DNA from 3 places in the Bradyrhizobium sp. 35 genome. Region 3 is predicted to be linked to each of the others. Evidence: predicted binding sites of a transcription regulator. Region 3 holds the regulator's gene; each other region holds the start of a gene.
What was found. The regulator LexA, encoded in region 3, represses DNA repair genes until DNA is damaged. The targets are predictions, from matches to a motif close to TGTTCNNNNTGTGTTCNG.
Positions count from the first base shown of each region.

Region 1: the regulator LexA is predicted to act here: its motif matches at 2,829-2,846, upstream of IVB36_RS12630 (DUF3072 domain-containing protein).
Region 2: the regulator LexA is predicted to act here: its motif matches at 3,691-3,708, upstream of IVB36_RS02980 (DUF3072 domain-containing protein).

Region 1 is NZ_JADPJC010000056.1:165,895-175,450, forward strand. Features, by position in the region: gene IVB36_RS12615 (Do family serine endopeptidase) at 8-1,546, shown strand; gene IVB36_RS12620 (hypothetical protein) at 1,814-2,188, shown strand; gene IVB36_RS12625 (DUF6496 domain-containing protein) at 2,195-2,512, opposite strand; gene IVB36_RS12630 (DUF3072 domain-containing protein) at 2,598-2,792, opposite strand; gene IVB36_RS12635 (hypothetical protein) at 2,908-3,129, shown strand; gene IVB36_RS12640 (hypothetical protein) at 3,145-3,357, shown strand; gene IVB36_RS12645 (hypothetical protein) at 3,488-3,736, opposite strand; gene IVB36_RS12650 (hypothetical protein) at 3,831-4,088, opposite strand; gene IVB36_RS12655 (hypothetical protein) at 4,227-4,448, shown strand; gene IVB36_RS12660 (HWE histidine kinase domain-containing protein) at 4,445-5,935, opposite strand; gene IVB36_RS12665 (HAMP domain-containing protein) at 5,949-9,556, opposite strand, start outside.
Region 2 is NZ_JADPJC010000017.1:127,619-137,174, reverse strand. Features, by position in the region: gene IVB36_RS03020 (HU family DNA-binding protein) at 1-136, opposite strand, end outside; gene IVB36_RS03015 (hypothetical protein) at 545-730, shown strand; gene IVB36_RS03010 (hypothetical protein) at 976-1,278, shown strand; gene IVB36_RS03005 (hypothetical protein) at 1,454-1,726, shown strand; gene IVB36_RS03000 (hypothetical protein) at 1,896-2,072, shown strand; gene IVB36_RS02995 (hypothetical protein) at 2,293-2,802, shown strand; gene IVB36_RS02990 (hypothetical protein) at 2,825-3,205, opposite strand; gene IVB36_RS02985 (hypothetical protein) at 3,374-3,589, opposite strand; gene IVB36_RS02980 (DUF3072 domain-containing protein) at 3,750-3,965, shown strand; gene IVB36_RS02975 (hypothetical protein) at 4,594-4,863, opposite strand; gene IVB36_RS02970 (hypothetical protein) at 4,869-5,111, opposite strand; gene IVB36_RS02965 (VOC family protein) at 5,358-5,756, shown strand; gene IVB36_RS02960 (VOC family protein) at 5,983-6,435, shown strand; gene IVB36_RS02955 (glutathione S-transferase) at 6,744-7,382, shown strand; gene IVB36_RS02950 (hypothetical protein) at 7,491-7,658, opposite strand; gene IVB36_RS02945 (hypothetical protein) at 7,665-7,910, opposite strand; gene IVB36_RS02940 (PilZ domain-containing protein) at 7,969-8,223, opposite strand; tRNA gene IVB36_RS02935 (tRNA-Glu) at 8,448-8,522, shown strand; gene IVB36_RS02930 (hypothetical protein) at 8,621-9,268, shown strand; gene IVB36_RS02925 (pilus assembly protein PilZ) at 9,434-9,556, shown strand, end outside.
Region 3 is NZ_JADPJC010000092.1:11,085-20,640, forward strand. Features, by position in the region: gene IVB36_RS19700 (glutamine--tRNA ligase/YqeY domain fusion protein) at 1-1,483, shown strand, start outside; gene IVB36_RS19705 (nuclear transport factor 2 family protein) at 1,503-1,889, shown strand; gene IVB36_RS19710 (DUF2171 domain-containing protein) at 1,974-2,207, shown strand; gene IVB36_RS19715 (ComEC/Rec2 family competence protein) at 2,303-4,582, shown strand; gene IVB36_RS19720 (hypothetical protein) at 4,721-5,155, opposite strand; gene lexA (transcriptional repressor LexA) at 5,650-6,351, opposite strand; gene glp (gephyrin-like molybdotransferase Glp) at 6,528-7,739, opposite strand; gene IVB36_RS19735 (hypothetical protein) at 7,978-8,169, opposite strand; gene IVB36_RS19740 (HAD family phosphatase) at 8,337-8,963, opposite strand; gene IVB36_RS19745 (alpha-hydroxy acid oxidase) at 8,978-9,556, opposite strand, start outside.

The sequences.
Region 1 (9,556 bases), on a different contig from region 3:
TATCGACATGAGCGATCACGTCAATTCCGACACCACAACGTCCCGCAAGGTCCTGAGGCCGCGCCGGCTCGCGCTGCTCGGCACCGTGGCCGCGCTTGGCGTGGCCGTGCTGGCGACTGCTCCCGGCTCTTCGCCGTTCAGCGCGACCTCCTTCATTGCGCCCGCCCAGGCCGCGGAGACCGCCGCGACACCGCCGGGCTTCGGCGACCTCGTCAGCAAGGTCAAACCCGCCGTCATTTCGGTGCGGGTCAGGATCGACCAGAACAATGATAAGAGCGCGATGCTGCAACAGAACCGGATGGATTCGGACGAGGCGACGCCGTTCGACCAGTTCTCGCGGCAATTCGGCTTCCGCGGCCCGGGTGGCATGGAGGGCATGCCGCGCCAGCGCCGCCAGATGATCACGGGTGAGGGCTCCGGCTTCTTCATCTCCGCCGACGGCTATGCCGTGACCAACAACCACGTCGTCGATCACGCCGAATCGGTGCAAGTGACGATGGACGACGGCACCATCTACAGCGCGAAAGTGGTCGGCACCGATCCGAAAACGGATCTCGCGCTGATCAAGGTCGAGGGCAAGAAGAATTTTCCGTTCGTCAGATTCTCCGACCAGAAGCCGCGTATCGGCGACTGGGTGGTCGCGGTCGGCAATCCCTTCGGCCTCGGCGGCACCGTGACCGCCGGCATCGTCTCGGCCAGCGGCCGCGACATCGGCAATGGTCCCTATGACGACTTCATCCAGATCGACGCGCCGATCAACAAGGGCAATTCCGGCGGCCCGGCCTTCGACATGAACGGCAACGTGATCGGCGTGAACACTGCGATCTTCTCGCCCTCCGGCGGCTCGGTCGGCATCGGCTTCGACATTCCGGCTTCGACCGCAAAGCTCGTCGTCGCACAGTTGAAGGACAAGGGCGCGGTCACGCGCGGCTGGCTCGGCGTCCAGGTGCAGCCGGTGACGTCGGATATCGCCGACAGTCTGGGCCTCAAGGAGGCGCGCGGCGCGATCGTCGACAATCCGCAGGACGGCAGCCCGGCGGCGAAGGCGGGCATCGAGGCGGGCGACGTCATCACCGCCGTCAACGGCACCGCGATCAAGGATTCCCGCGATCTCGCCCGCACCATCGCCACCCTGGCGCCGGGCACGTCCGTGAAGCTCGATGTCGTCCACAAGGGCGACAGCAAGACGGTGACACTGGCGCTTGGCGAGTTGCCGAACGAGCGGCAGGCTAGAGCCGACGAGGGCAAGTCGCAGCCAGATGCCGGCATGCCGCCGCGTCTCGGGCTTAGCCTGGCTCCGGCGGGCGACGTGCAGGGCGCCGGCCAGAAGGGCGTCGTCGTCACTGAAGTCGATCCGCAAGGCCCGGCCGCGCAACGCGGCATCCAGACCGGCGACGTCATCCTCAACGTGGGCGGCAACGCCGTCGCCAATATCGGCGATGTCCGTTCGGAGCTGGCGCAGGCGAAATCGTCCGGCAAGCGCAGCGTGCTGCTGCAGGTCAGAAGCGCGCAGACGACCCGGTTCGTGGCGGTGCCGCTCGCATAAGGCGAACGTCGATCGGCGCAACTCCAAAAAGGCGGCCTTCGGGCCGCCTTTCCCGTTCGCCTTCAGGATTTCCGCACATCGCCGATAACATTCTCGTTAACGGCAGGGAGGATGACCCGGTTTCGTCCGAAAAAGCCGTGTTCGCTCATCACAATTGCGGATCTCGTACGGACTCGGCGGCAATGAAGCCGCCGACGATTGCAAGCGTGGAACTTCGAACTTGCCGCCGCTGAGCCGGCCGGCAATTCGTATTTGATCGGTGCCGACATGGATCGATTGAAGCTCTCGCTGAGAAGTGCGCTGCTTGTGGCGCCGTTGGTAGCGCCACTCGTGCTATGGGGTGGAAACGCTCTCGGGCGCGACGACGGCCGCTACGCGGACTCACCTCTCAAGCCGTGGTTCGACGGCCTGCGCAGCCATCTCGGTCCGTGCTGCTCGGATGCGGATGGGTTTGCGGTCGCCGATCCCGATTGGGACTCGCACAATGGACATTACCGCGTGCGGCTCGACGGCGAGTGGGTCGAGGTACCGGACGAAGCCGTGATCACCGAGCCGAACCGGGCCGGCCGCACCATGGTGTGGCCGGTGAAGACCGCGTTCGGCGTTTCGATCCGCTGCTTCATGCCGGGCAGCATGATCTGACTGAGGTCAGCGCGACCGTTTGGAGGATTTGCGCTTCGACGTCTTCTTCGAACTCTTTCTCGAAGTCTTCTTGGATGTTTTCCGAGATGTCTTCTTTGACGTCTTCTTGGACGTCTTTCGTTTCGCGGCCTTCTTCGGGACCTTCTTGCCCTTCTTGCGCGCTTTCGACAGGCCGATCGCGATTGCCTGCTTGCGGCTCTTCACGCGTCCGCCTCGACCGCCCGGTCCGCTTTTCGCGGTCCCCTTCTTGTAGCGCTTCATCTCGCCTTCGACATCGCTGCCGGAGCTGCGCGAGTAGCGGCGCTTCTTTGCCTTGCGTGCCATGCATGTTCTCCCTTGGCCTGGGAAAACAATCCGGGACAGGCATGGTTCCGAAAGCGCAAGCAACGTTCCGGATGGGCGACCTAGCCTAGAACGAATCCGCCAGCTCGATCTCCGCTTCCAGCACCTGAATGCGCCGTGCTGCCTCGCTGGAGGACAGATCCCGCGCGTATTGCGCGGGCTGATACGCCTCTTCGCTCAGCCGTTTCAGCCGGAGGCCCTGCGCCCGCGTCATCTGCTCGGTGAGGAAAGACTTGGCATCGTATTTACCTTGAACCTGCATGTCGCTTCTCCCTTCTGAAATCGTGACTTGACTATATGTTCTTATTTTGTTCTAACAAGTCATGGACAACAAAATTAATGAAATTCGACGTAAAATCAGCGCCTTGAGGCTGGAAATGGCCGATGTCGAGGCGGCCGTACGCGAGCTTGTCGAGCGCGATCGGGACTGCACGGAGAAGGCCCTGGCGCATATGGATCTGCGCCGGAAAATCAATCTGCTGATCGGCGAATGGAAGGCTGCAGGTGGCGGCGATGTCCTGCCGAATGTCCGCGATAGGATGCGCCTTCGTTCCGCGAAGACATCAGGTAGTCCTCTGCGCGTGATCGCGCGCCGCTGAGAGCCTTGGGAGCGCATGGTGGAGGAAGACCCGGATGCATACCGGATTCTAAAGCTGCGCGCCGAGATTCTCGAACTGGGCTCTGCCATCCGGCAGCTGCAACGCGAGGGGCTCGACGACGCCGCGGCCCAGCTCTTGATCGCGCGCAAGCGCGCACGACTCGACCATCTGGTGAAGTCAGATCCTGCAGGCGTTCATCCTGACATCCTGGGCAGCCATCGTAGCTGAAGCCTACGCGCAACGCGAGGTGCGGGGCTCGTCGATACCGCATGTTGACGAAGCGGCCCGAGAGAAGTCTGTTCGAATACCAAAGCAAGAGGCCCCGCGATCGCGGGGCCTTCGTGTTTTCGACGAACGCCTACTTGGTGTTGCTCATGCCGGCTTTGTTGTTCGTCATGGTGCCGCCCTGGTCGGAGCCGGGGCCGGAGCCGCCCTGACCGGAGGGATCAGCACCCTTGGAGGACTTGGTGTTGGCGCCCGTGGTGGTCTGCGACGATGACATCGATGATCTGTGTTTTGCCTTGTGCGACTTGGCCTGCACGGCGAACGGTGCAGCGGCGAGGCCGGTTGCCAACATCACGGCAAGAGCGAGCTTGGTGGTCTTCATCTGCGGGAACTCCCTGAGTTGAATTGACGCAGGCAGCCAACTGCCATTCGTCGCAGGAGTTCCGAACAAAGAATTCCGGTAAAGCACGCATAGTTCAAGATTGCTTGTCCTCGGCCAGGATGAAAACGACGCCGGTCAGTGTCGCGCCGATCGCGAACGTCGTCACCAAGGTGAGGGCGAAAACGACAACGGCCTGCCTTCCGCCGTGACTCAGCAAATTGGCGACGCCGGGATTGGACAGCACGAGCAAGAGGCTGAAAGCGAGTCCTAAGGCTGCGCCCATCATCGCGTGCGTCATCAGCTTGACGAGCCCGCTGGGAGAGATCAGGTCAGACGACTTCTTCGCGCGCATGGAACTCTATCCCAATCTCGCATGCAACGCCTGCGACACGCGCCGGTTCCACCCGCATGAAGGAATTGTCATCGTCCGCTTCATCCGACGTTCATGCCGGGTGGGCGAGAATGACCGCGCAATACGGGAACATTCGATATGGGTAAGGTGGTCTTTCTCTATCGCTCTCTGGCTTATCGTAATGCCGCTGCGGACATCCTCCGCAAAGCGCGCAAGCTGCCCCGCGGCGCGGAGCGAAGCGCGGCGTGCCGCTATGCCAAGGCTCTGCGCGATCTCGCCCAAACAGAAGCCTGGCTCGAAGGACGGGTCGCGCGCGAGCCGCAAACGACGCAGCGCAGGAAGAGTGCGGCCTCCGGTTAGCCGGAAGCGCGTTGCAATTCGGCGGAGCTGGCGGCTTCGAAGTTGCCGGGCGCGGTCGTCGCGGCAGTCTTGCGGACCAACGGCACCTCGAGCCGGCACAGCAGACCCTCGGCGCGCCAATCGAATCGCGCCTGCCCGCCGAGCTGGGACTCGACGCTCGCAAGCAGGCTCCGCGTACCAAAGCCGCGGGATTTCGGCGTCATGACGAGCGGGCCGCCGGATTCCTCCCAGGTCAGCGTGAGCAGCTCGTCCTCGACCTGCCAGCCGATTGCGAGCCGTCCCGTCCGCGTCGAGAGCGCGCCATATTTCGCCGAGTTGGTGAAAAGCTCATGCAGCGCCAGCGCCAGCGTCTGGGCGGTTGCCGGCAGCAACTGAACTTCCGACCCCGCCAATTTGATCTGGCCGCCGAGGGAATAGGGCGCAAGCTCCTCGTCAATCAGCTTCGAGAGTTCGGCGCCCTGCCAGCTCGATAGCGACAGGATCGTGTGCACGCGCGCCAGTGCATTGATGCGTCCCTCGACGGCGCTGACATAGGCTTTGACCTCGTCGGCGCGGGTGAGGCGCACGATCGATTGCGCCAGCGCCAGCGCATTCTTGGCGCGATGATCGACTTCCCGCGCCAGGAGAGTCTGCCGTTCCTCGGCGCGCTTGCGTTCGGTGATGTCCACCGTCACGCCGCTGACGCGCATGACCCGACCGCTATCGTCAACCGTGGCGGCGGCCGTGCCGACACACCAGCGCACATCGCCGTCGGGCCGCACGATGCGGAACTCCGTTTCATAGGAGCGCGTGCCCTTGTTGAATTCGGCGATCGCCTTGCGCAACTGATCGACGTCATCCGGATGCAACAGCGCCTGAACGTTGGCCGGATTCACCTCGAAGCTCTCCGGGCCAACACCAAAGATGCGGTATTGGCCCTCGTCCCACATCCAGTCGCCGGTGATCCAGTCCCAGTCCCAGGAGCCCATCTTGCCGGCGGCGATCGCCATGCTGCGCCGCTCTTCGCTCTCGCGCAGCTTTGCTGTGGAATTCTCAAGCTCGGCGGTGCGTGCACGCACGCGGTCCTCGAGGTCCTGATTCAGCCGTTCGAGCTCGCGCGTCTTGCGATAGAGCTCTGCAAACACCTTGACCTTGGCGCGCAGCACCTCCGGCACGACCGGCACCGGGACGTAGTCGACGGCGCCCATCTCGTAGCCGCGCAGGCGGTCGATGTCGCTGACTTGAATGGCCGAGATGAAGATCATCGCGGTCTTCTGGAAGCGCGGGTGCTCGCGGATCATCGCGGCGAGCTCGAAGCCGTCGAGCTCGGGCATGCAGACGTCGACCAGGATCACCGCGATCTCGGTCTTGAGCAGCACCTCCAGAGCCTCGCGACCGGACGAGGCGATCACGAGGTTCTGGCCGAGATCCTTCAGGATCACCTCATAGGCGAGCAGCTTGGCCGGCTGGTCGTCGACGAGGAGGATGTTGACCTTTTCGTGGTCCATACGGGCATCCAACTCAGCGGTGCAGCCACATGCGGATTGCAAGCAGCAATTGATCGGTGTTGACGGGTTTGGCGAGATAGTCGGACGCGCCGGCCTCGAGGCATTTCTCGCGGTCGCCCTTCATGGCCTTGGCCGTCAACGCGATGATCGGAAGACGGGCGAAGGTGGGGTTTTCACGAATGACGCCGATGGTCTGATAGCCATCCATCTGCGGCATCATGATGTCCATCAGCACGATGGCGATCTCCGGGTTGGATTCGACCAGGGCCACCGCCTCGTTGCCAGTCGTGGCCGTCAGCACCTTCATGCCGCGCCGCTCCAGCACGCTCGACAGCGCAAAGATGTTGCGGGCGTCGTCGTCGACGAGCAGGGCGGTCTTGCCGATCAGGTCTTCGTCGGAACTGTTCAGCTTCTCGAGCATGCGCTGCTTCTCGATCGGCAACTCCGTGATCACGCGGTGCAGGAACAGCGCGGTCTCGTCGAGCAGGCGCTCCGGCGATTCCACGCCCTTGACCACGATGCTCCGCGCCATGGTGTGGAGCTCCGCATCTTCCTCGGCCGACAGCTCGCGGCCGGTGAAGACGACCACCGGAACGTTCGAGAGCGCCTCGTCATTGCGGATCTGGTCCAGCACCTCGAAGCCGGTCATGTCGGGCAGGCGCAGGTCGAGCACGACGCAATCACAGGGGTTCTCACGCAGCATCGAGAGCGCGTCGGCACCGGTGCCGGTCGTCACGATCTCGATGTCGTCGTGATGCAGGAGCTCGCGGATCGAGAGCTGCTCGGCCTCGTTGTCCTCGACAATGAGCAGCCGCTTGCGCCGCGGTCGCGCATATTCCTTGATCTGGGTCAGCGCGGCCGAGACACCCTCGGTCGTCGTCGGCTTGTTGACGAAGGAGAAGGCGCCGCGCGCCAGCGCATGCTGGCGGTCCTCGTCGAGCGTGATGATCTGCACGGGGATGTGGCGGGTCAGCGGATTGTGCTTGAGCTGGCTCAACACGGTCCAGCCGAGCATATCCGGCAGGAATACGTCGAGCGAGACAGCCCTCGGCTGGTACTGCTTTGCAAGCTCCAGCGCCTCCGCGCCGCGGGCCGCGACCAGCACCTTGAATCCCTTGTCGCGGGCGAGGTCGACCAACACGCGCGCGTAGTGCGGGTCGTCCTCGACGATCAGGAGGATGCTATCGCCGGGTTCGAGGTTGAGCCGGTCGTCGGGAAGCTGCTCGATCACGCGCTGCGGTTCGGCTGTCGCGGGCTGCAGCGCCGGCGGCTGGCTCTGTTGGGGCGTTGCGCGGGGCGCGAGCGTCGGGCCGGAATATTTCAGCGGCAGGTAAAGCGTGAAGCACGAGCCCTTGCCCGGCAAGCTGCGCAGGTGGATCTCGCCGCCGAGCAGGCTTGCGAGTTCGCGGCTGATCGCAAGGCCGAGGCCGGTACCGCCATATTTGCGACTGGTGCCGGCATCCGCTTGCTGGAACGCCTCGAAGATCAGCTTCTGCTTCTCCAGCGGAATGCCGATGCCGGTATCGGACACTTCGAATGCGATCACGGCCGGCGCCGAGTTCAGCACGGGATGATCCGTGCCCCAGCCGCCGACCGCGGCGGCGACCTTCAGGCGCACTTCGCCCTCGGCGGTGAACTTGAAGGCGTTGGAGAGCAGGTTCTTCAAAACCTGCTGCAGGCGCTTGGAATCGGTGACGAGGCTGCGCGCAAGATTCGGATCGACGTCGATCTTGAACGACAAATTGCGGTTCTCCGCCTCGTGACGGAACGGCCGCCCGACCGTCTCGAGCAGATTCGCGGTCAGGATTTCCTCGGCGTCGACCGTCACCGTACCGGACTCGATCTTGGAAAGATCGAGAATGTCGCTGATGAGATTGAGCAGGTCGGTGCCGGCGCCATGGATGGTGCGGGCGAATTCGACTTGCTTGCCGGTAAGATTGCCGTCCGGATTGTCGGTGAGCTGCTGGCCGAGGATCAGGATCGAGTTCAGCGGCGTGCGCAGCTCGTGGCTCATATTGGCCAGGAATTCGGACTTGTACTTCGAGGTCAGTGCGAGCTCGGTCGCCTTTTCCTCCAGTGCGCGCCGGGCCTGCTCGATCTCCTGGTTCTTGCGCTCGACTTCGACGTTGCGCTCGGCGAGCTGCTGCGCCTTCTGTTCGAGCTGGTCGTTGGTCTGCTGCAATTCGCGCTGCTGGGTCTGGAGCTCGCCGGCGAGCTGCTGCGACTGCTTGAGCAGGCCCTCGGTCTGCATCGTCGCCTCGATCGAGTTGAGCACAATGCCGATCGAGTCCGTAAGCTGCTCCAGGAAGGTCATCTGCGAGGTGGTGAAGGAGGTGAGCGAGGCGAGCTCGATGACCGCCTTGACCTGGCCTTCGAACAGCACCGGCAGCACCACGAGGTTCTTCGGCGCGACGCGAAGCAGCGCCGAATTGATCGGCACCACGTCGGCCGGAATGTCCGCAATCACGCGCGGGCGCCGGTCGAGCGCGCATTGGCCGATCAGGCCGTCGCCGAATGGCAGCACGCGCGGATACGGATAGACGCCGTCGCCGGCATAGGAGGCAAGCAGCAGGAGCCGCGGATTCTCTTCATTCTCGACCTGGTAGATCACGCCGGTATGCGCATTCACCAGCGGCGACAATTCGGTCAGCAGCAGGCGACCGACGGTGGTGAGGTCGCGCTGGCCCTGAAGCATGTTGGTGAATTTCGCCAGATTGGTCTTCAGCCAATCCTGCTCGGTGTTCACGTCCGTCGTGAGACGGAGGTTCGTGATCATCGTGTTGATGTTGTCTTTCAGCTCTGCGACCTCGCCGCGGGCGTCGACCTGGATCGACCGCGTCAGGTCGCCCTTGGTCACGGCGGTCGCCACTTCCGCAATCGCGCGCACCTGCGAGGTGAGGTTGGCTGCCAGCAAATTGACGTTGCCGGTGAGGTCCTTCCAGGTGCCCGCGGCGCCGGGCACGTCGGCCTGACCACCGAGCCTGCCCTCGACGCCGACCTCGCGCGCCACCGACGTCACCTGGTCGGCGAAAGTCGCGAGCGTCTCGGTCATGTTGTTGATGGTGTCGGCGAGCGCCGCGACCTCGCCTTTCGATTTCACGGTGAGGTTCTGCTTGAGATCGCCGTTGGCGACCGCGGTCACCACCTTGACGATGCCGCGGACCTGCTCGGTCAGGTTCGCCGCCATGAAGTTGACCGTGTCGGTGAGATCCTTCCAGGTGCCGGCGACGCCGGGCACCTGGGCCTGGCCGCCGAGTTCGCCTTCGGTGCCGACCTCGCGGGCAACGCGCGTCACTTCGCCGGCGAAGGCATTGAGCTGGTCCACCATGGTGTTGATGGTGTTCTTGAGCTCGAGAATTTCGCCCTTCACGTCGACGGTGATCTTGCGCGACAGGTCGCCGCGCGCGACGGCGGTGGTGACTTCGGCGATGTTGCGGACCTGGGTGGTGAGGTTCGCGGCCAGCAGGTTGACGTTGTCGGTGAGGTCCTTCCAGGTGCCGCCGACGCCGGGCACGACGGCCTGGCCGCCGAGCCGGCCCTCGGTGCCGACCTCGCGCGCGACGCGCGTCACTTCCGCGGCGAAGGAGCGGAGCTGCTCGACCATGGTGTTCAAGGTGTCCT
Region 2 (9,556 bases), on a different contig from region 3:
CGAACTCGCCGGACTCGTTGAGCTCCTTGTAGCCGACCGTCGCCATGTACTCGATGACCGACTTCACGTCGTTCTTCGACAGCTGCGTGCCCTCGGCAATTGCATCGATCAACTGAGTCTTCGTCATCTTCGCCATGTCTGAATTTCCTTCTGTGCGCGCGAGCAGGCTTTGCTCAGGACGCGGTCCGACCGCGCAACGCGCTTCTGTTTCATGCCAACTTTCATGAAGTGACGGGGCTTAGAACCCATCGACGCCCAAAACGCAAGCAGGGGTTCTGCGGAGGGCCGGACGCCCCGGCAAAGATGCCGCAGCTTCCGCCGTTTTCGCGTTGAACCATTTTCTCCCCGAGGCGTCTAACTCTTTGAAGTCCCCAAGCTTCACCCCCCATCAGAGAGCCCCGCTTCCCCCAGGCGGGGCTTTCGTCTTTGCCTGGACCCGGCCCCGCACTGCCGATCAGGCTGGCCCCCGAGGTCTGCGCCCGGCCACCCCGGTGACCGTCACAAGGCAGGTTCTCTTTTCCGGCCATCTCCTGCATAATGCGGCATGGCAAAAACAAAAGTGACCTTCAAAACCGTCCGCATTGCAGACAACGACTGGAAAATCCTGGCGGATTACCCGGACAGCGAACAGCGCGAAATCAAGGGCTTCACCAGCAAGGCAGACGCCGACGACTGGATCAATGGCGACCGCAAGATCGCGTGGCTCCGCTCCCAGGGATACGCCAAGTAAACCGCGCATGAGTCACGCGCGTATCGCGTGACGCCCGTATGGGTATGAGGCGCGCTTCGTCCCTCCCGCTCCATAGGTTCTTTCCGTGCCGGCGCCTTGCCGAGCAAGCGGCAACGCCCGCGCGTCCTATCGGCTGGACGGGAGCGCCTGGTCGATAAACCTTTGGCTGGGCATGCGCCGTTGAGACTTCGGTAACCTAACGCCTCCAAGCTCCTCTTAGTATCGTTGCGTTGGAGTACCCCACAGTGCTGGATTTTAACGAGCTGCGTGAACTCGCGGCCGATGTTCGCGTGTTCGTCGACATTGCCGAAGACAAGGCCGAAGCGCTTCGCGCCGTCATCACAGCCTATGACGTGGTGCTCGCGATCTTCCCGTCGGGAGAGGGCATGGGTCTCCACGTCATCAAGGGCGGCGAGATCCTGGACAGGATTGCAAACTCACGAACCAATACGAGCTACAGCCACACGGCCATTGCGGTTCCCGACCTGGAGCACGCGGAAGTGCTCAAGCACCTGACGGGCCCGGCCGATCAGCGGCTTGCGGCTTAGAGCGTTTTCAAGTTCGCGCGACGAAAACGCGTCACAACAATCTGGAGCGGTTCTGATTCAAGCAGAACCGACAACGCCTCGTTGCAGACGAGAATTTTTGCACTCCGGAACGCCTTGTTTTAGGAACACGGTTTCTGCGCTCCCGTTGGCCCACACAACCAACCAGGAGTTTGAGATGAAGAAGCTCGTCATTGCGACCGCCGCCCTCGGCCTCATGTGCGGCTCTGCCTTGGCCCAGACCCAGACCGGCCCCGCCGCGCAGTCCGACAACATGCAGAAGCCCGGCATGACCAACACGGACAAGGGCACGATGAGCAGCGGCACGACCGGCGTGAGCCATGACGGCATGAGCAAGGGCGGAATGGTGAGGCCCGACGCCTCCGGCCAGGGCGGCTCCGGCCCGGGCAGCGACCAGGGCGGTACCAAGACCCGCAGCAACAAGAAGTAAGCCGGTTTCCTGTACGGCTCGCTTCCCGGCCGCGTCGCTTCCACAAGCGGCGCGGCCATTTCATGAGAAGGGTCTTTGGAACCTGTCGAATGCACTCCTCACAATCGTGCGCGCACCGGAACGGTCAGGTCTTGCCGCGAGTTGCCCCATCTCCAGCAAGGAGATCGTCATGAGCGTTGAAGGTAAAGTGAAGGAAGGCGCCGGATTCATCAAAGAAGAGATGAACGAACACGGCAAGTCCCCCGAGAGCCAGAAGAAGGCCCAGGAAGGTCGCGACTTGCGCAACGAAGGCCGGATCGAAGACGGCAAGCCGCCGAAGACGACGAAGCCGGGCACCGGTCACTAGATCGCGTTCGAAACCCCGTTTGGTGAAAGCCGCCCCTGGTCATGTCAGGGGCGGTTTTTCACGTTCATGACCAGCCGATACGTGCCCATGCGATCTTCCGAAGCTGTGATCCTCCGAAGGTGCAGTCCTACAAAAATAGCCGGAGGCTCGAAGCATGCAGGGCGATGGCTGGTAGAACGCTCCGGCTGTTGTATGGTCGAACGTTTCTTGTGAGGGGCTGATGAAGATTGCCATTGTTGTCGCCGGCTTGATCGTTGTTGTTGCCGCCGTTCTCGTGGCGGTACAGCCCGGCTTTCTAAAGCCTGCGTCTATGGCACTCGTGAAGAAGTCCGACATCCTCGGCTTTTCGCCAGGGATGACATTCGACGAAACCAACAAGCTCGTCACGCAACGTCGCTACCGCTGCCGTCAGATTCGCGATTCCTACGTCCTGGAGTGCGCAGTCGACGGCGCCAAGGTCACGATCTTTGCCGACGACGTTGACCCTGGGAATCCTGATCCCAAACATCCCATCTGGCGCGTCATTGCGGAGTTGAACAATCCGGGTCCCCAAGACGCTGCCGTCAAATCGATCTCCGACCAGTTCAACGCCCAGCCAACCAGGGACGCCCGGGACGGATGGATATGGACTGTCGGCCGTGGGCTCAAGCTGAGCTACGACGGCGCCGCCTTGAAGCTGGTGGACGAGGCTGAGGAAATCAGGCGTGGCAAGCAGGAAGCAAAGCGCTAGGGAGCGCGACGCCGGGTGCCCTTCAGTGACGAAACCGGTTGACGGCCAACAGCGGCAGCCATGATCCCAGCACCATGCAGATCGCAATGGCTGCGACTAGGACGTATTTCAGGGGATGTTGCGAGGACGCGAGCGAACCTTCGAGGTGAAGGTATGGCAGCATCGCCTCCACGGCCATCCCGATCAGGGCAACCGCAACCAGCCCGCCAACCGCCGAAGCGAACAGGTTGACGATCCATCCGATCGCGCCGCGCTCGTTCGACCAAGCCTCGTAGATCGCGACAGCCAGCATCACGAGCACAAAGACCAGCATGAAGCTCATCGAGCCGCCGACGCTCGCCTTCGACCCGAAGATTTCTACCAGCAGCATGGCCGCCACCGCGAGCAGTGTGATCGCCTTCACGACTTTCCTCTTTGGTGTCTCAGCACATAGGCCGCGAAGCCAATTCCGATGCCGAGCAGGCTTTGCAGCATGGCGGTTGGTCGCGCCGGGCTTCGCCGGGGTTCAACAAATTGCACTCGGAGAACTGCAGGACCGCCGCGCAGTGACGACCGAAGGCCGGGGACCGATCTATGCAGCTTGCCTATTGGAAAGCCGCTCGAACGCCGTGATGGCCCGGTTGGCCAGCATGAGGCGTCTGTGCTCGCCCTTGCGGACCATCTCTTCGACGGCGGCCGAGAGAAAGCGGCTGGTGAACGGCGCGTCGCTGACTTGTCCGGTGCGCTCCAGATAATCCCAGGCGATCTGCACGGAATGTTCGATGAGATGGGACAGGTTCTCGCTCATGCAGAACCTACGCTTGGCGGGAGCGCTTGTTCCGCGCTGGCCAGTAGGTCGGTTCTTCATGGCAGATCTCGAGACGTTCAATTTCCGCACGTTTTCGACTGACGAACAAATGAGGAACGACAAGCGCGCGCCGACGTTAGGTGGAAAAGGAGAGATCGCGATGGCTGACAAGACAGCTGACAACACCGGGGACAACACACAAAAGGATCCGAAGGATTGGGTTTCCGGCGACGACCCGATGACCGGCGCCCAGGAATCCTACCTCAAGACCCTCGCCGAGCAGGCGCACAAGCCCCTCCCCAAGAAGGATCTGACCAAGGCAGAGGCGTCAGAGCTGATCGACACGATGCGGCAAAAGGCCGGGCTCGAGAAGTAGACAGCGGGCATGTACGCCCCGCCCCTGCGAGACGGAAGAACATGACTCACCGATGATCAGAAGTGTCGCGGGAAGGTTGCAGGCGTTCGGCCAACGCTGCATTCACAAACGTTGAGCGCGCTGCATTTCGTCGGGCACAGACAGCGTCGATTGAGCGCACGATCCCGCAATGTCGATTCCACAACTTCAATGCCGGGATTGCGGCCTGTCGCTTTGCGAGCCGGGCACTCATCCTGCTTTGCCTTGCTTCACGTCATGTACGATGTCACCGATGGTGCTTCCCACGACAATCGCGGCAACAACAGGCCAACCGGCGGCTACCATAAGGATGGCCCCGTAGCGCATGTCTTCGCCGGGCCGTTTATAACTGTCTCGGCCCGAGAACAGGAGCACCGCGATCAGGCAGCCAACTGCGTATCGTCTAAACCATTTCACGACGAGAGACCTTCGTTTACGGGCATTCGTCGCCTCGAACTCCGTCGTGGTTCATGATGTCGGCCGTCCGGCCGCTCGCCGGCAGGCGAAATTTCAGACGATCATGCAAGGCGCGTCAGGCGCCTTGCATGACCTGCTGCCGCTCATTTTCTTGAGCGCGCTGAGCATCGGCTCCGCGCCGAGCTCAGTTCTGTCACTTCGGCAGATCGCGGATTGCCAGCTTGATGACTGTAAGGACAACGAAAGCGGGCGCCCCGTAAACGATGGCGTTCACGGCCCAAGTGATGGCGACGCCCAAGAAAACGGAACTGCCGACAGCTCCCCAGAAAAGGTAAGCTGCGGATATACCCGGCATCTCCCATGCCATCACAGGGGTGGAGTAGTCGGTTAGCTGCTCCATGACGAGCAGCACCGTCGAGACGAGGGCCCCGATTGCCAGTGCGACGGTGAGAACGGATTTCATTGTCTTCAAAGGCCCAACAGCGCCATCACGATCGGAATCATAAAAAAGGCTGCCAGGCCGAGGAGGCCTCCTACGGCAATCTTCACCCAACGCCGTTGAATTTTCGGCTCGAGCCATGTCGCCAGTTTGACCCAGAGCGCATACGCCCATCCGGCAACAATCGAGCGGATAAGTGCAAACAGAAGCTTGCCTAGAATATTGGCCATAGCGGTTAGTCGCGTCAGTTCCGCGGGGAGTTCATCTGCCAACGGCTAAACAACCCCGTGTCCCCCGTGAGTGAGGTGGCCCAGTTCTGCGATTTGCGTCACGTTCTGAGGACCCGGTTAGCGCTGTGGGGCTTCGTGAAGGGCTCGTTTTCTAGCGCTTGAGCAATGCCATCGCCATTCACGGCGCGCTCGGCGCGGCATCGTGACTGCTGACATCAGGGTGGCAGCAGCGGTGTGCGACGAGCCCCGCGATGCCGCTCAACTCTGCGGTCAACCAAAGGACATGCCATGAAGTTCGCCTCCACTCGCCTGATCGCTACTGACATCAAAATCATGGTTTCGTTCTACGAAATGGTGACCGGATGTTCCGCCGAATGGCTCGCGCCGGTGTTCGCCAAGATCGTGACGCCGGGCGCCAACCTCGCAATCGGCGCAGCCGAGACGGTCGCGCTCTGGAAAGAAAACAGTGCCGAGCCCGGCGCCAACCGCACTGCCGTGATCGAGTTTCAGGTTGAAGACATCGATGCGGATTATCAGCGCCTGAAAGACAAGGTTACGCTGGTGCACGAGTTGAAAACGATGCCATGGGGCAACAGGACGTTCCAGTTTCGCGACCCCGAAGGCACCGCGGTATCGCTCTTCATGCCGCCGATCGAGCAGGCCGGAAAGCGCCTCGCGGCGCAATAGGTCGCGGCAGCAGACTGGCCCGGGCGATATTGCAAGTGGCGCGTGTGCGGCACTGGGATTGCGGTGAATGTGCATTGAAATTCGCCGGCTGATTTACTTCATCAGCCGGCTTCGCCCTCATGCACATGTGCACCCGCCCCTGCCCCTCCCCGGATTTTCCTGCTATCTCCTACCCCCGCCGTCCCGGCCCAAAGCAAAACCCCATCCGTTCAAGGGAGCAACAATCATGCGATACCTTCACACTATGCTGCGCGTGCGCAATCTCGATGTCGCGTTGAAGTTTTACCAGGACGCGCTGGGGCTGAAGGAGGTGCGGCGGATCGAGAACGACAAGGGGCGTTTCACGCTGGTGTTCCTGTGCTCGTCGGACGATCTCGAGGCACTCAAGGAGCAGCCGCAGACGCGCGGCGCGCCGCTGGTGGAGCTCACCTGGAATTGGGACGAGGAAAAATACGGTGAGGATCGCTTCTTCGGCCATCTCGCCTATGAAGTCGACGACATCTACGCCACCTGCGAGAAGCTGATGAAGGCCGGCGTCACCATCAACCGTCCGCCGCGCGACGGCAACATGGCCTTCGTCCGCTCGCCGGATTTGCACTCGATCGAGCTGTTGCAGAAGGGCGATCCGAAGCCACCGCAGGAGCCGTGGTCGTCGATGCCCAACATCGGCCATTGGTAGGCCTTTTTGCCGGAACCAGCCCCTGCCCTAAGCGTTCTCTCTTCGACAATGCAATTGGAGGAGGACGCGATGGGACGCGGAATTTTGTTGTGGATGCTGGGTGTGCCGATCCCGGTGATCATCTTGCTGTGGCTGTTCTTCGGCCGCTGATCGCCTGACCAGGCTTTGCCTTGCAATGAAAGCTCCGCCTCGGGCGGAGCTTTTTGCATGCGGACCTTTTGCATGAGAGGATCGGCGCAATCGCCCGTCGCTCGCCGCAGTGAATTCCGCTATTACCCGCGCCGAAAGAAGCGCCGCGGGAGGATGATGTGCCGGACCAAAAACTGACGATCTGGGGCCGCGCCAATTCGGTCAACGTGCAAAAGGTGCTGTGGTGCCTCACCGAGCTCGGCTTGGCTTACGAGCGCATCGACGCCGGCATGGCGTTCGGCAAGACCCGCGACGCCGACTATCTCGCGATGAATCCCAATGCGCGGATCCCGACGCTGGTCGAGGGCGACTTCACGCTGTGGGAATCCAATTCGATCATGCGCTATCTCTGCCTCGCGCATGGGCGCGGCACGCCGATCTATCCTGAGGCGCCGAGGCTGCGCGCCAGCGTCGACCGCTGGCTCGACTGGACGCTGTCGATGGTGCAGCCGGTCGACCGCCCGGTGTTCTGGGGCATCGTGCGCACGCCGCCCGCCGAGCGCGACATGATCCAGGTGCAAAAGGATGCCGATGCCGCCGCCGAGGTCTGGGCCATCGCGGACCGCCTGCTCTCCACGCGTCCGTTCATGGACGGCGATGCGTTCACGCTCGCCGACATCGCGGTTGGCGCCTATGCGCGGCGCTGGCTCGGCGTCGAGGGCATCACCCGGCCCGCGCAGCCGCATCTGACGCGCTGGCTCGCCGAACTCGGCAAACGGCCCGGTTTTGCGCAATTTGTGGCACCGCCGATGTCGTGAGCGGTGGCGCGGCTTAAAGTCCGTTACGAGCACGATGAATCGGCATTTTGCCGCGCGGCGCCGGGAGATGGCGGCTACTGTGCATGGGGTTGTTTTCGCGTTTTTTTGTTAAGGCCAGCCGCGCTCGAACAGCAGTACGCAGAAAATCAGCACGAGCGTGACCGCCGCAGTGGCGAGCCGCGCGGTCCAGCTCAGGCCGCGGCCGACCCACCACAGCAGCGCGCAATACATCACGAACGGGACGATGATCTCGGGCCGCATGATGTCCGGCGGCATGGGGGCTCAGCGCCTGACCGTGGTCTCGACGCTGATCGAGCCGCCGATCTTGACGCAGGTGCCGGTGCTCTCGACCAGATGGAAGCCGCGGCCATAGGCGGCGCAGGAGCCCGCTTTCGCGCTCCCGCCGGCACCCTTCAGCGGCAAGGCCTTGCCAGCCTGTGGGCGCTCCGGAGGCGGCAGACGCAAGGCTTCCGCCGCGGCCGCGGACGTCGTCAGCAACGAGATCAGGATGAGGAGCGGCGCACGCATGCAGGCCGTTCTAGCCCGGACCGGCGTCGCGCGCCATCGGGGTCGCTTTGCCCGGGGATCAGATGAACTTGATGCCGGCCGATTTGCCGCGGCGCCACACCACCTGGCAGCTCCGCCCGGTCCGCGCATCGCGCGCGAACGCCATCCGGATCACGCCCGGGAGCTGGCTCGCATCCTCGTCCAGCGTGATCTTGGCGCCCGTGGCGGAGATGTCCTGGACCAGGCATTGCCGCGCTGCGAATCCGCCGTCGAGCGTGATCCAGGCATGCTGCGACAGCGACTTGCGGGCTGCGCGCTTCTTGGGCGGTGGCATCGGCTTAAATTCTCCCAGTCCAGCGCTAGCTCAGGGAACCTAAGAAACCGTTGAATTCGGCCGACCGATCCTTGGGTGGGATGCTATCCACCGGTGCCAAAAGACCGTTCCCGAACGGCTTGCCCAGGGCGCCAAAGGCCATTATAGGTTCGCCCGCTGCAGCCGCCGGGCATGACTCGGGCGGCCAGCGGCCGTGCCGCGAAAAGCGGCGGGGCCCTGGGTTTGCTCCCTTCGTCTATCGGTTAGGACGCCACCCTTTCACGGTGGAGAGAGCGGTTCGATTCCGCTAGGGAGCGCCATCATCCGCCGTTGGATGACAGGGCGAATCTGCCGCCCCGCATGAACCTCCCTGCCCCTCGCCTCCGACCAATGTCCAGACTGAACCGGATGCAGGCCGATGGCGCAGCACAAATCTCCCTCGGACGACCAGGCCGGGATTGCCTCGCCGGCGCTGCCGCCATGGATCCACCGCACGGCAGCCTACGTGCCGGAGCGGCGCGCCAGAATGCTGGAGCACATGGCGCGCGCCAGGTCGCTGCCTCGGGCAACGCCTGCGTTGGAGCCGTCGCATACGGCCGGCACGAACATTCTCGGGGACGCCTGCGGCTACGCCGTCCTGTTCGGCATCATCGCGCTGCTGTTTCAGTCGCGCGTTCCTCTCTACCTCGGCGCCTTTCTCTTCTTCACCGATGGCGAGCGCATCGAACTCGCTCTTGCAAAGATCGGCATCCGTCTCGAGCTTGGTACGATCGGGCCCGACATCATCAAGGGCTTCGTATCCCTGTTCGGATGGTTCGCGCTGCTGGCATCGCTGAAAGCGTCCGTCCCCGCCTGGCTCGCGACATGGATGCTTCCAGACACATCGTGGTCCTTGCTCGCCGGAATCGCTCTTTTGTTCGCCATCGTCGAAGCATTCGCAACGCGCGCGATGCAGCATGCATTGCCGTGGTTCGGATTTGAGAGGCGACCGAGCGGCCTGGCCTGCGCGACGATCAAGCTCGCTATGGCCCTTGGCGTGCTGGCTCTGCTGGTGCTGCTCGGATGACGCGATCGTGAGGTCACGGGCCTGACAATCGCGGCGCTATGCCGCCCGCCCCGATCTGCGCATTTACCGGAAATTTACCCCTGCTCGTGAGCGCCGGTATCATTTGCTTAGAATTTGATTGCTACCGTGGAATTACGGAAAACCTCCGAAACACGATTGGCGCCCATGTCCGTCGCAGAGTTCCTCAGACAGCGTGCCGTGCATGTCACCGTGAGTGGCAGCTACTCGCTGCCGCGTTGGTACGATTGCGAGGGCAAGCTCCGTACCTTCGCCTGCCGCACCAGCCGC
Region 3 (9,556 bases):
TCTGCGCTTCGACGACACCAATCCGGTCAAGGAAGAGCAGGAATATATCGATTCCATCCAGGCCGACGTGCGCTGGCTCGGCTTCGACTGGGGCAAGAACCTGTTCTTCGCTTCGGACTATTTCGACCGCCTCTACGAATGGGCGGAGCAGCTGATCCGCGACGGGCTCGCCTATGTCGATGACCAGACCCAGGAGCAGATTCGTCTTGCGCGCGGCACGCTGACCGAGCCCGGCAAGAACTCGCCGTTCCGCGATCGCACCGTGGATGAAAACCTCGACCTGTTCCGTCGCATGAAGGCGGGCGAATTCCCGAACGGCGCGCGCGTGCTGCGGGCCAAGATCGACATGGGTGCGGGCAACATCAATCTGCGCGACCCCGTGCTGTACCGCATCCTGCATGCGCACCATCCGCGCACCGGGACCAAATGGAGCATCTATCCAAGCTACGACTATGCCCACGGCCAATCGGACGCCATCGAAGGCATCACGCACTCGATCTGCACGCTGGAGTTCGAGGACCATCGGCCGCTCTACGACTGGTTCATCGAGAAGCTGCCGGTGCCCTCGAAGCCGCACCAGTACGAATTCGCGCGGCTGAACCTGACCTACACGCTGCTGTCCAAGCGTGTGCTGACCCAGCTCGTCCGCGAGGGCCATGTCGCGGGCTGGGACGACCCGCGCATGCCCACCATGGCGGGCATGCGCCGCCGCGGCGTGCCGCCGGCCGCGCTTCGCGAATTCGTCAAGCGCATCGGCGTTGCGAAAGCCAATAGCGTGGTCGACGTCGGCATGCTGGAATTCTGCATCCGCGAGGAATTGAACCGCACGTCGCAGCGGCGCATGGCGGTGCTTAAGCCGCTCAAGATCGTGATCGAGAATTATCCCGAGGGGCAGACCGAGGAGCTCGAGGCGATCAACCATCCGGATGATCCCTCCGCCGGCACCCGCAAGATCACGTTCGGCCGTGAGCTCTATATCGAGCAGGACGACTTCATGGAGAACCCGCCGAAAAAGTTCTTCCGTCTGTCGCCGGGCAACGAGGTGCGGCTGCGCTACGCCTATTTCGTCAAGTGCACCGGCGTGATCAAGAACGATGCCGGCGAGGTGGTGGAGCTGCGCTGCACCTACGATCCCGCGACCAAGGGCGGCAACGCGCCCGATGGCCGCAAGGTCAAGGCCACCATGCACTGGCTGCCGGCGGCGACATCCGTGCCCGCGGAAATCCGCATCTACAATCAGCTGTTTGCCAAACCGAGCCCGGACGCCTCGAACTTCGCCGCCGACCTCAATCCGCAGTCACTGGAAATTCTCGCTAATGCCCGCGTCGAGGCATCGGTCGCGGAAAGCAATTCGACCGAGCCGATGCAGTTCGAGCGCCAGGGCTATTTCGTGCGCGACAAGGACTCGACGTCCGACAGACCGGTATTTTCCAGGACTATCGGTCTGCGCGACACGTTCGCGAAGGAAGTTGCCAAAGGCTGAAAAGAGCTGCGAGACCACAATGAGCAACGAAGCCGACGCTATCGTTTCCGGCATCATCGCGAAATGGCGCGCCGGCTTCGCCACGCTCGATGCGGCCGCGCTCTCATCGCTCTATGCGAGGAATGCCTTCTTCTTCGGCTCCAACCCAAAGCTCTACCGGGGCAGGGCCGGCGTCGCAGACTATTTCAACGGCCTGCCGCGCTGGCGCAAGCCGAGCGCGGTGTTTTCCGAGGTGACGGCGGCGCAGGCAGGTCCTGATCTGATCAATATGGCCGCGACCATCTCGTTCGATCTCGCCGGCGAACGCCCCGATTTCTCGGTCAAGATGAGCTGGGTCATCATGCGCGAGGACGGCGAGTGGAAGATCGTCAATCACCATGCTTCGTCGCAGGCGCCGCTGATCTGACGAGCGGGCACACGGCTTCGTCATTCTCGTGAGAGAACGAACGTGCTCCCCGCGCGTTGGGGTGGGTCCAACAAGGAACCCACCATGCAGAACATCGCAGAGCATATGGAAGTGATCGGCGCCGACGGCGTCCACATCGGCACCGTCGACAAGGTCGAAGGCAATCGCATCAAGCTGACCAAGAAGGACAGCGGCGAGGGCAGCCACAAGGGCCATCATCACTTCATCGACAAGGGCCTCGTCGCCGATATCGAGGGCAACAAGGTCAGGCTGTCGGCCAAGGCGGATGTGGCCGTGACGATGGAAGAGGAAAAGTAGCGGCCGCGCCCCTTCGTTCCTGATCCGTACCGCTATCCGCCCACCTGCACGTTCCGGTAGCTTCTGGCTTCGTTGCGTATCATCGAGTGCAGGGAATGGCGGAGCCGGGCCGGCCGGTACGATCGCAGGGGATCGCGGGGACGTGGCCCGCGGGCCGCGCCGCGTCCGCGGGCGGCCTCGCGCCTGCAGGCCTCGACCTCTGGACATCGCTGGCCGAGACCCTCCGCGCCTGGCTGCGCGCCGAGGCGGGCGCCGGGCGGCTGTTGCCGTGGGTGCCCGTCGCGTTTGGCTGCGGCATCGCGCTTTATTTCTCTGCCGATCATGAGCCGGTGCTGTGGGTCGTTGCCACGACCGCCATCGCGCTCCTGCTTGGCGCGGCTCTGTTGCGGCGGAGCCGGCTGTTCGCCCCGGCCATCATGATCGCGGCGGTCGCGGCCGGCTTTGCCGTCGCAACCTGGAAGACGGCGCGCATCGTCCACCCGGTGCTGGCAAGGGCGCTCTATTCGGTGTCGTTGTCGGGCTTCGTCGAGGCTCGCGACATCCGCGAGCGTACCGATCGTTTCGTGCTGCGCGTCACGGCGATGGAGGCGCAGCGCAGCGACGTCAGGCTCGAGCGCGTGCGCCTGTCGGTCCGCAAGGGCACCGCGCCGGAGGTCGGTAGCTTCGTTCAGCTGAAGGCACGGCTGATGCCGCCACTCGCGCCGGTGCGGCCCGGCAGCTACGACTTTTCGCGTGACATGTTCTTCCAGGGCATCGGCGCCTCCGGCTTCGCGATGGGCGCCATCACGGTGGCGTCGCCGCCTGAGACCGGCGGCTTACGGCTGCGTTACGCGGCCTTCATGCAAGGCCTGCGCGATGCGATCGATGCCCGCATCCGGGCGACGCTCGACGGCGACAATCGGGCGATCGCGACCGCGCTGCTCACCGGGCGGCGCGATGCGATCACCACGCCCGTCAACGATGCGATGTTCATCTCCGGCCTCGGCCACGTGCTCTCGATCTCCGGTTATCACATGGCCGTCGTTGCCGGCGTCGTGTTCTTCGCGGTGCGCGCGCTGCTCGCTCTGATCCCCGGACTGGCAGCCGGCTTCGCCATCAAGAAATGGTCGGCCGCCGCCGCGCTGGTCGCCGCTGCGTTCTACCTGCTGCTGTCGGGCGCGGAGGTCGCCACGCAAAGGTCGTTCTTCATGACGGCGGTGGTGCTGATCGCGGTGATGGTCGATCGCCGCGCCATCACCTTCCGCACGCTTGCTGTGGCTGCGCTGATCGTGCTGGCGGTCGCGCCGGAAGCGCTGGTGCATCCGAGTTTTCAGATGTCGTTTGCGGCAACGCTCGGCTTGGTCGCACTGGTGCAAATCGGCATGCCCAATTTGTTTGCCTCGCCGGACAATTCGGCGACTGCGCGCATTGCGATGTGGGGTGGGCGCGAGATTGCGATGCTGTTCATGGCTTCGCTGATTGCGGGACTTGCGACCACGCCCTATGCCGCCTTTCATTTCCACCGTGTCACGCCGTTCGGCGTGCTCGCCAATCTCGGCGCGATGCCCGTGGTCTCTGCGCTGGTGATGCCGGCGGGGCTGTTGGGGCTGCTTGCTGCGCCGTTCGGGCTGGACAGCGTGTTCTGGTGGCTGATGGGGATTGGCATCGAGTGGATGGTCGCGGTCTCGCGCTGGGTCGCGGCCTTGCCGGGCGCGGTGGGCCGCATCCCGGCGTTCGGGATCGCGCCGCTGATCGCGGCGAGCCTGGGAATCATTGTGCTCGGCTTGTTGCGCACGCCGCTGCGCTGGTCCGGCGCCCTGGTGCTGCTGGCAGCGATCCTCTGGGGACTGTCGGCGCGGCAGCCCGACATCCTGATTGCCGGGGATGGCGCGAGCGTCGCGGTGCGGGGCAGGGACGGATATCTGCACCTGATCAGGACGAACAAGGACGGCTTTCTGCTCAAGGAATGGCTCGCTGCCGACGCCGATCCGCGCGATGCGGGCAGAGCCTCGCTTGCCGATGGCGTGTCCTGCGACGAATCCGGCTGCGTGACGCCACTGGCCGACGGGAGGCTGGTCGCGCTGGCACTGCGCGTCGACGCTCTCGCAGACGATTGCAGTCGGGCCGCCCTGGTGGTGACGACTCGTCCCGCGCCGCCCGATTGCGCGGCGATGGTGGTCGATCGGCAGCGGCTCGCCAGCCAGAGCGCGCTGGCGCTGACGCAGCGTGGTGACGGTTTTGTGGTTCAGGCAGTGAGGGCGAGAGGCACGAGCCGCCCCTGGTTGCCGGCCGGCGCCGGCGAGGGTGATTTCGACGGCAGCCTCGCGCCAAAGTCGACCGCGCCTCGCATCAAGGACGCAACGCCGGCGGACACCGACCTGCAAGCCGACGATTGATCTGATGGTGCGGAGCAACGCAGTGGTTCGGTGCGTCCGTTCGGATTCGCGGGGCGCAAACCACACCATCTCGCCGGCCACGGCCGGCGATGGCGATTCAATCCTGACCTCCGACCTCGTAGCCGGAGGGCGGCTCTGTCAGCCGATCGGCAGGTGCGTGACGGTCGGCTGCCTGTCGGCGGTGATCTGCGCCTTGTGCTCGCGCTCGGTGACCGACTGAGTCACCGGCAGTTGCAGCACCGTCGCGCGCTGGCCTTCGACGAGCTGCGTCACCAGCACGTATTTGCCGTCGGGGAATTCGATCGCATCATGATGGCGGTCGGGAACGTGCGGATCGATCTTGCCGAACTTGCCGACGCGGGAATTGATGGTGCGCGTCCAGATCCAGCGATTGTCGTAGCGGACGTCGTCGGCGAAGGCGAGCTCCGTCCCCGGCAGCAGGCAGACGGCGACGGACGGATCGGCTGCAGAGGCGAAGCCGCGCGTCGAGGTGCCGCGGAAGCTTGTCGTGACGATCGTCTCGCCGACTTCGGCGGGGCGCGACGCGACGGCATGTAGGCTGTAGTCACACATCGGGTGCTCCTCATGCTGGGATAGCAACCCGCGTCTCTTATCGAGGCGCAGGCCTCTATCAGAGTGGAAGCACGAACGCTGTGCTTGGTTGTGGGCAAATCTGCGGCTGGCTTCCGCAAGCCGCGATCACATTATCTTTCCCGAATTCAATAGGAACAAAGCTCGCCGCGATGCATTCGGGAGGCGCGTACGCGAACATTGCCAACTTGGCTGCAACGGCCGAACTTGACCGCTGGTCGCTGTTTCCTCGAACAACCGAGCCGCGAAGCGGTGCTGCTTGAAGCGGTGCTGCTTCGTCGGCGTGGCGAGGAGCCAGCGTTGGAGGAGGGGCCGGATAGTCTGTGCAGAACCAGAAAGGCTATCCAGCCGGAGCGGACGATGATCCGCTCCAATCTCTGACCGGCGATGCCGATCGGAAGCGCGCGAGGCGCCAAGCACCTCCGGCATGAAGTGCTTCCGATATGAAGTACTGCCGATAGAAAGGACTCCCGGTATCAGTACTTCCGGTAAAGCCCGATCAGCTTGCCCTGAATCTTCACCCGGTTGGGCGGCAGGATGCGGACCTCATAGGCCGCGTTGGCGGGCTCGAGCGCGATCGAGGCGCCGCGACGGCGGAAGCGCTTCAGCGTCGCTTCCTCGTCGTCGATCAGCGCCACCACGATGTCGCCGGTATCGGCGCTCTCGTTGCGCTGGATCAGGGCCATGTCGCCGTCGAGAATGCCGGCTTCGACCATCGAGTCGCCGCGCACTTCCAGCGCGTAATGCTCGCCCGAGCCGAGCATGTCAGGCGGTACGCTGATAGTATGGCTGCGGGTCTGCAACGCCTCGATCGGCGTGCCGGCCGCGATGCGGCCCATCACCGGCACCGCGACGGGACGTTCGCCCTCGTCAGCGGGCAGGCTCGCGCTCGCACGCACCTTGCCGAGATTGCCCTCGATGACGCTCGGCGTGAAGCCGCGGCGGCTGCCAGCGGCTGCCTGGAGCTCCGGCAGCTTGATGACTTCAATCGCACGGGCGCGGTTGGGCAGGCGTCGGATGAAGCCACGCTCCTCGAGCGCCGTGATCAGGCGATGGATGCCCGACTTCGAGCGCAGATCGAGCGCATCCTTCATCTCGTCGAAGGAGGGCGGCACGCCGCTTTCCTTCAGACGTTCACTGATGAACCGCAGAAGCTCGTATTGTTTGCGCGTTAACATCTCGACCAAAGTCCCCCGGTTGATGTCGTCCGATTCCGAGACGCTGAATTCGGCCATAAGCCGCTGCATGCTCGAAACAAATCATGAACAGACACTATATGTTCGATACATGTTCCGCAACTGCTTAATTTACGGTGAACAGAGCAAAGTGCGCGGAACGCGCGTTGCGGGGGCGCTCAGACGGGGAGCCGCAACACTTCGCAAGCCGTGCCGGCTTCGGCCTTCGGCGCGAATGGTGCGCGGACGAGAAGTACCTGTGCTGCAGCGAGATTCGCAAGCAGCGAAGAGTCCTGATGATTGACGGGAACAACGACGCGTGTGCCATCGTCACGCTCCTCAAGATGCGCGCGCAGATAGTCCTCGCGCTGGTCGTTGGCGCCGACGTCGCGGCCGAGCACGGCGCGTTCACGGCGATGGTGAATCACTGAACGGCCCGACAGGGCGCGAATCAGCGGCACCATGAACAGGAAAGCGCACACGTAGGACGATACGGGATTGCCCGGCAGGCCGATCACACCCATTGCGCCGAGTCGCCCGTGCATCATCGGCTTGCCTGGCCGCATCGCGATCTTCCAGAACGCCATCGCGATGCCTTCGTCCCGCAGTGCCTGCTGGACCAGATCGTGGTCGCCGACCGATGCGCCGCCGGTCGTGATCAGGACGTCGGCGCCGCTCTCGCGGGCGCGGCGGATGCCGGCGGTGGTGGCCTCGAGCGTGTCGGCGGCAATACCGAGGTCGATGGTCTCGGCGCCCTCGCTGCGGGCGAGCGCGTGCAGGGCGTAGCCGTTGGAATAGACGATCTGGCCGTGGCCGGGCGTGGTGCCCGGCATCACCAGCTCGTCGCCGGTGGCGAGAATCGCGACCTTCGAACGCCTGACAACGGCAAGGTGCGGATGATTCATCCCGGCGGCGAGCGCGAGGTCTCGCTCGGTCAGACGGCTTCCCTTGCGCAGGAGCACGTCGCCCTCGCGGAAATCGACGCCGGCGGGGCGGATGTGCCGGCCGGCGATCGCGGCTTCCTTGATCGTGATGCGCTTGCCGGCGGCGACCGTGTCCTCCTGGATCACGACGGCGTCCGCGCCAAAGGGAATGACGCCGCCGGTGAAGATCCGCACGGCCTCGCCGGCTCCGACCGTCCCCTCGAACGGTCGGCCCGCTGCGACTTCGCCGATGACGGTGAGCTCCGAATCGATCGTCGCGGCATCGGCCGCGCGCACCGCGTAGCCGTCCATCGCCGACATCGCTTGCGGCGGCTGCGTGCGCCGCGCCAAGACGTCACGCGCGAGCACGCGATGGTAGGCCTCGTCGAGGGAAATCATTTCTTCCGGCAGCGGCTCTGCACCCGCCAGCACCGCGGCAAGCGCGTCGGAAACCGGCATCAAGGCCACGGCGAAAACTCCTGCTCGGCACGTTCGGGCGAATGTTCCGCATGTCTTCTAGCCGAGCGCAGGCGCAGAGGCAAAAGCGGCTGAGCAGGCACAGTCATCCCGCCCCTTCACATTGTTCCGGAAGACAGGATCAAGCGCGTCGCGGCATGATCCGAAGGAGGTCACAGATCGGCAGGAGAGTGGTCATGGAAGCGACGAAAATCATGGCAAGGGGAGAACGCGCCATGGCCTGAATCGATCAGCTCCCTGCCTGCCCGGGAGTTACGTCGGGCGCCTTGGATCCCTGATCCTTGTCGGGCAGCGGGTCGGCTTGGGATTTCAGGTCGGCGGCCTTGCTCACAAGCTTGGCGGAAAGGTCCGAATCTGAAGTTGTCCTCGCGAATTCAAGAAGAAGAGAGGCCTGCTTGGTGAGGTAGGTTTTGCCCAGCAAGATGATGCATCCGTCCGTAGAAGTCCCAACGGACTCTAAGAGTCCGGAAGGCGGTATTCCGTTCCCGGAACTCTGTATAAAAATGTACAAAGTGATCCGGTTCCTCAATTTTTCAAAATTGGTCCGTCGGGCCGTGCCGTCGTGGGTTTCGCGACAACGGACCGTCGTCAAATGCCCAATGCCTTCAATGCGTTCCCGACGTCACGCGGCGAGGTCACATGCACCGCCATCAAGCCGCGCGCGCGCGCTCCCTCGATGTTTTCGGCAAGATCGTCGAAGAACACGATGCGCCCGGCGGGCACGCCGATCGCCGCAACGACGTGGTCGAAGGCCTCCGCATCCGGTTTGCGCAGGCCGATGCTGGACGACAAATACAGCTCGCGGAAATGGCCGAGGAGGTCGGCATATTCCCTCGAGAAATGGTCCACGTGCGGCCGGTTGGTGTTGGAGAAAGCATAGAGCGGCATCTGTTTCGCTGCGCGCGGCAGCAGCTCGGCGATGTCAGGCATTTCGCCGGCGAAAATCGCGTTCCAGCCTTCCAGGAATTGCGCGTCCGAAATGCCGATTCCGAGCGAGGCTCGCAATGAGGCGAAATAGTCCTCATCGCTGATCTTCCCCATCTCGTGCAACCGATAGGCTTCGCTGTCCCGCACATAGCGCGCGACGATGGCTTCGGGCTTGCAGCCGGCATGTCCCGCCCAGCAGGCGATCGCCTTGGAGAAATCGATATCGAGCACGACGCGGCCGAGATCGAACAGGAGCGCATCCGCGCTGCCGGGAGAGAGCGATGTCACCTGCGTCCTTTCACTCAGTATCGATACGGCTCGTGGTCGAACAGCGGAAACGCGCTGAACACACTCGGCGCGTTGGTTGCGGTCGCCTGGTGCAGGCAGGATTTGTTGACCTCGGCGAACGAGGTCGCACCCAAGAGGCCGAGGCAGCGCAGCACTTCGTCCTCGAGCAGTTCCAGCATGCGCGCCACGCCGGCTTCGCCGGCCGCCGCCAGCGCCCAGCATTGCAGCCGGCCGATGCCGACGAGGTCGGCGCCCGCCGCGATCGCCTTGACGATGTCGGTGCCGCGACAGACACCGCCATCGACCATGATCTTGGCGCGGCCGTTCACGGCGTCGACGATCTCGGGCAGCACGTGCATGGCGCCGCGACCGTGATCGAGCTGACGGCCGCCATGGTTGGAGACGTAGATCCATTCGACGCCGTGATCGATCGCGATCAGCGCGTCCTCTGGCGTCGCGATGCCCTTGAGGATCAGCGGGATCTTGAACTTGTCCTTGATCATCTTCACCGTCCGCCACTCCAGACCCTTCTGGTAATCGCCCCCGGTGGCGCGCAAGCGGCTCTCGCGAACGTAGCGCTTGGCGATGTCACG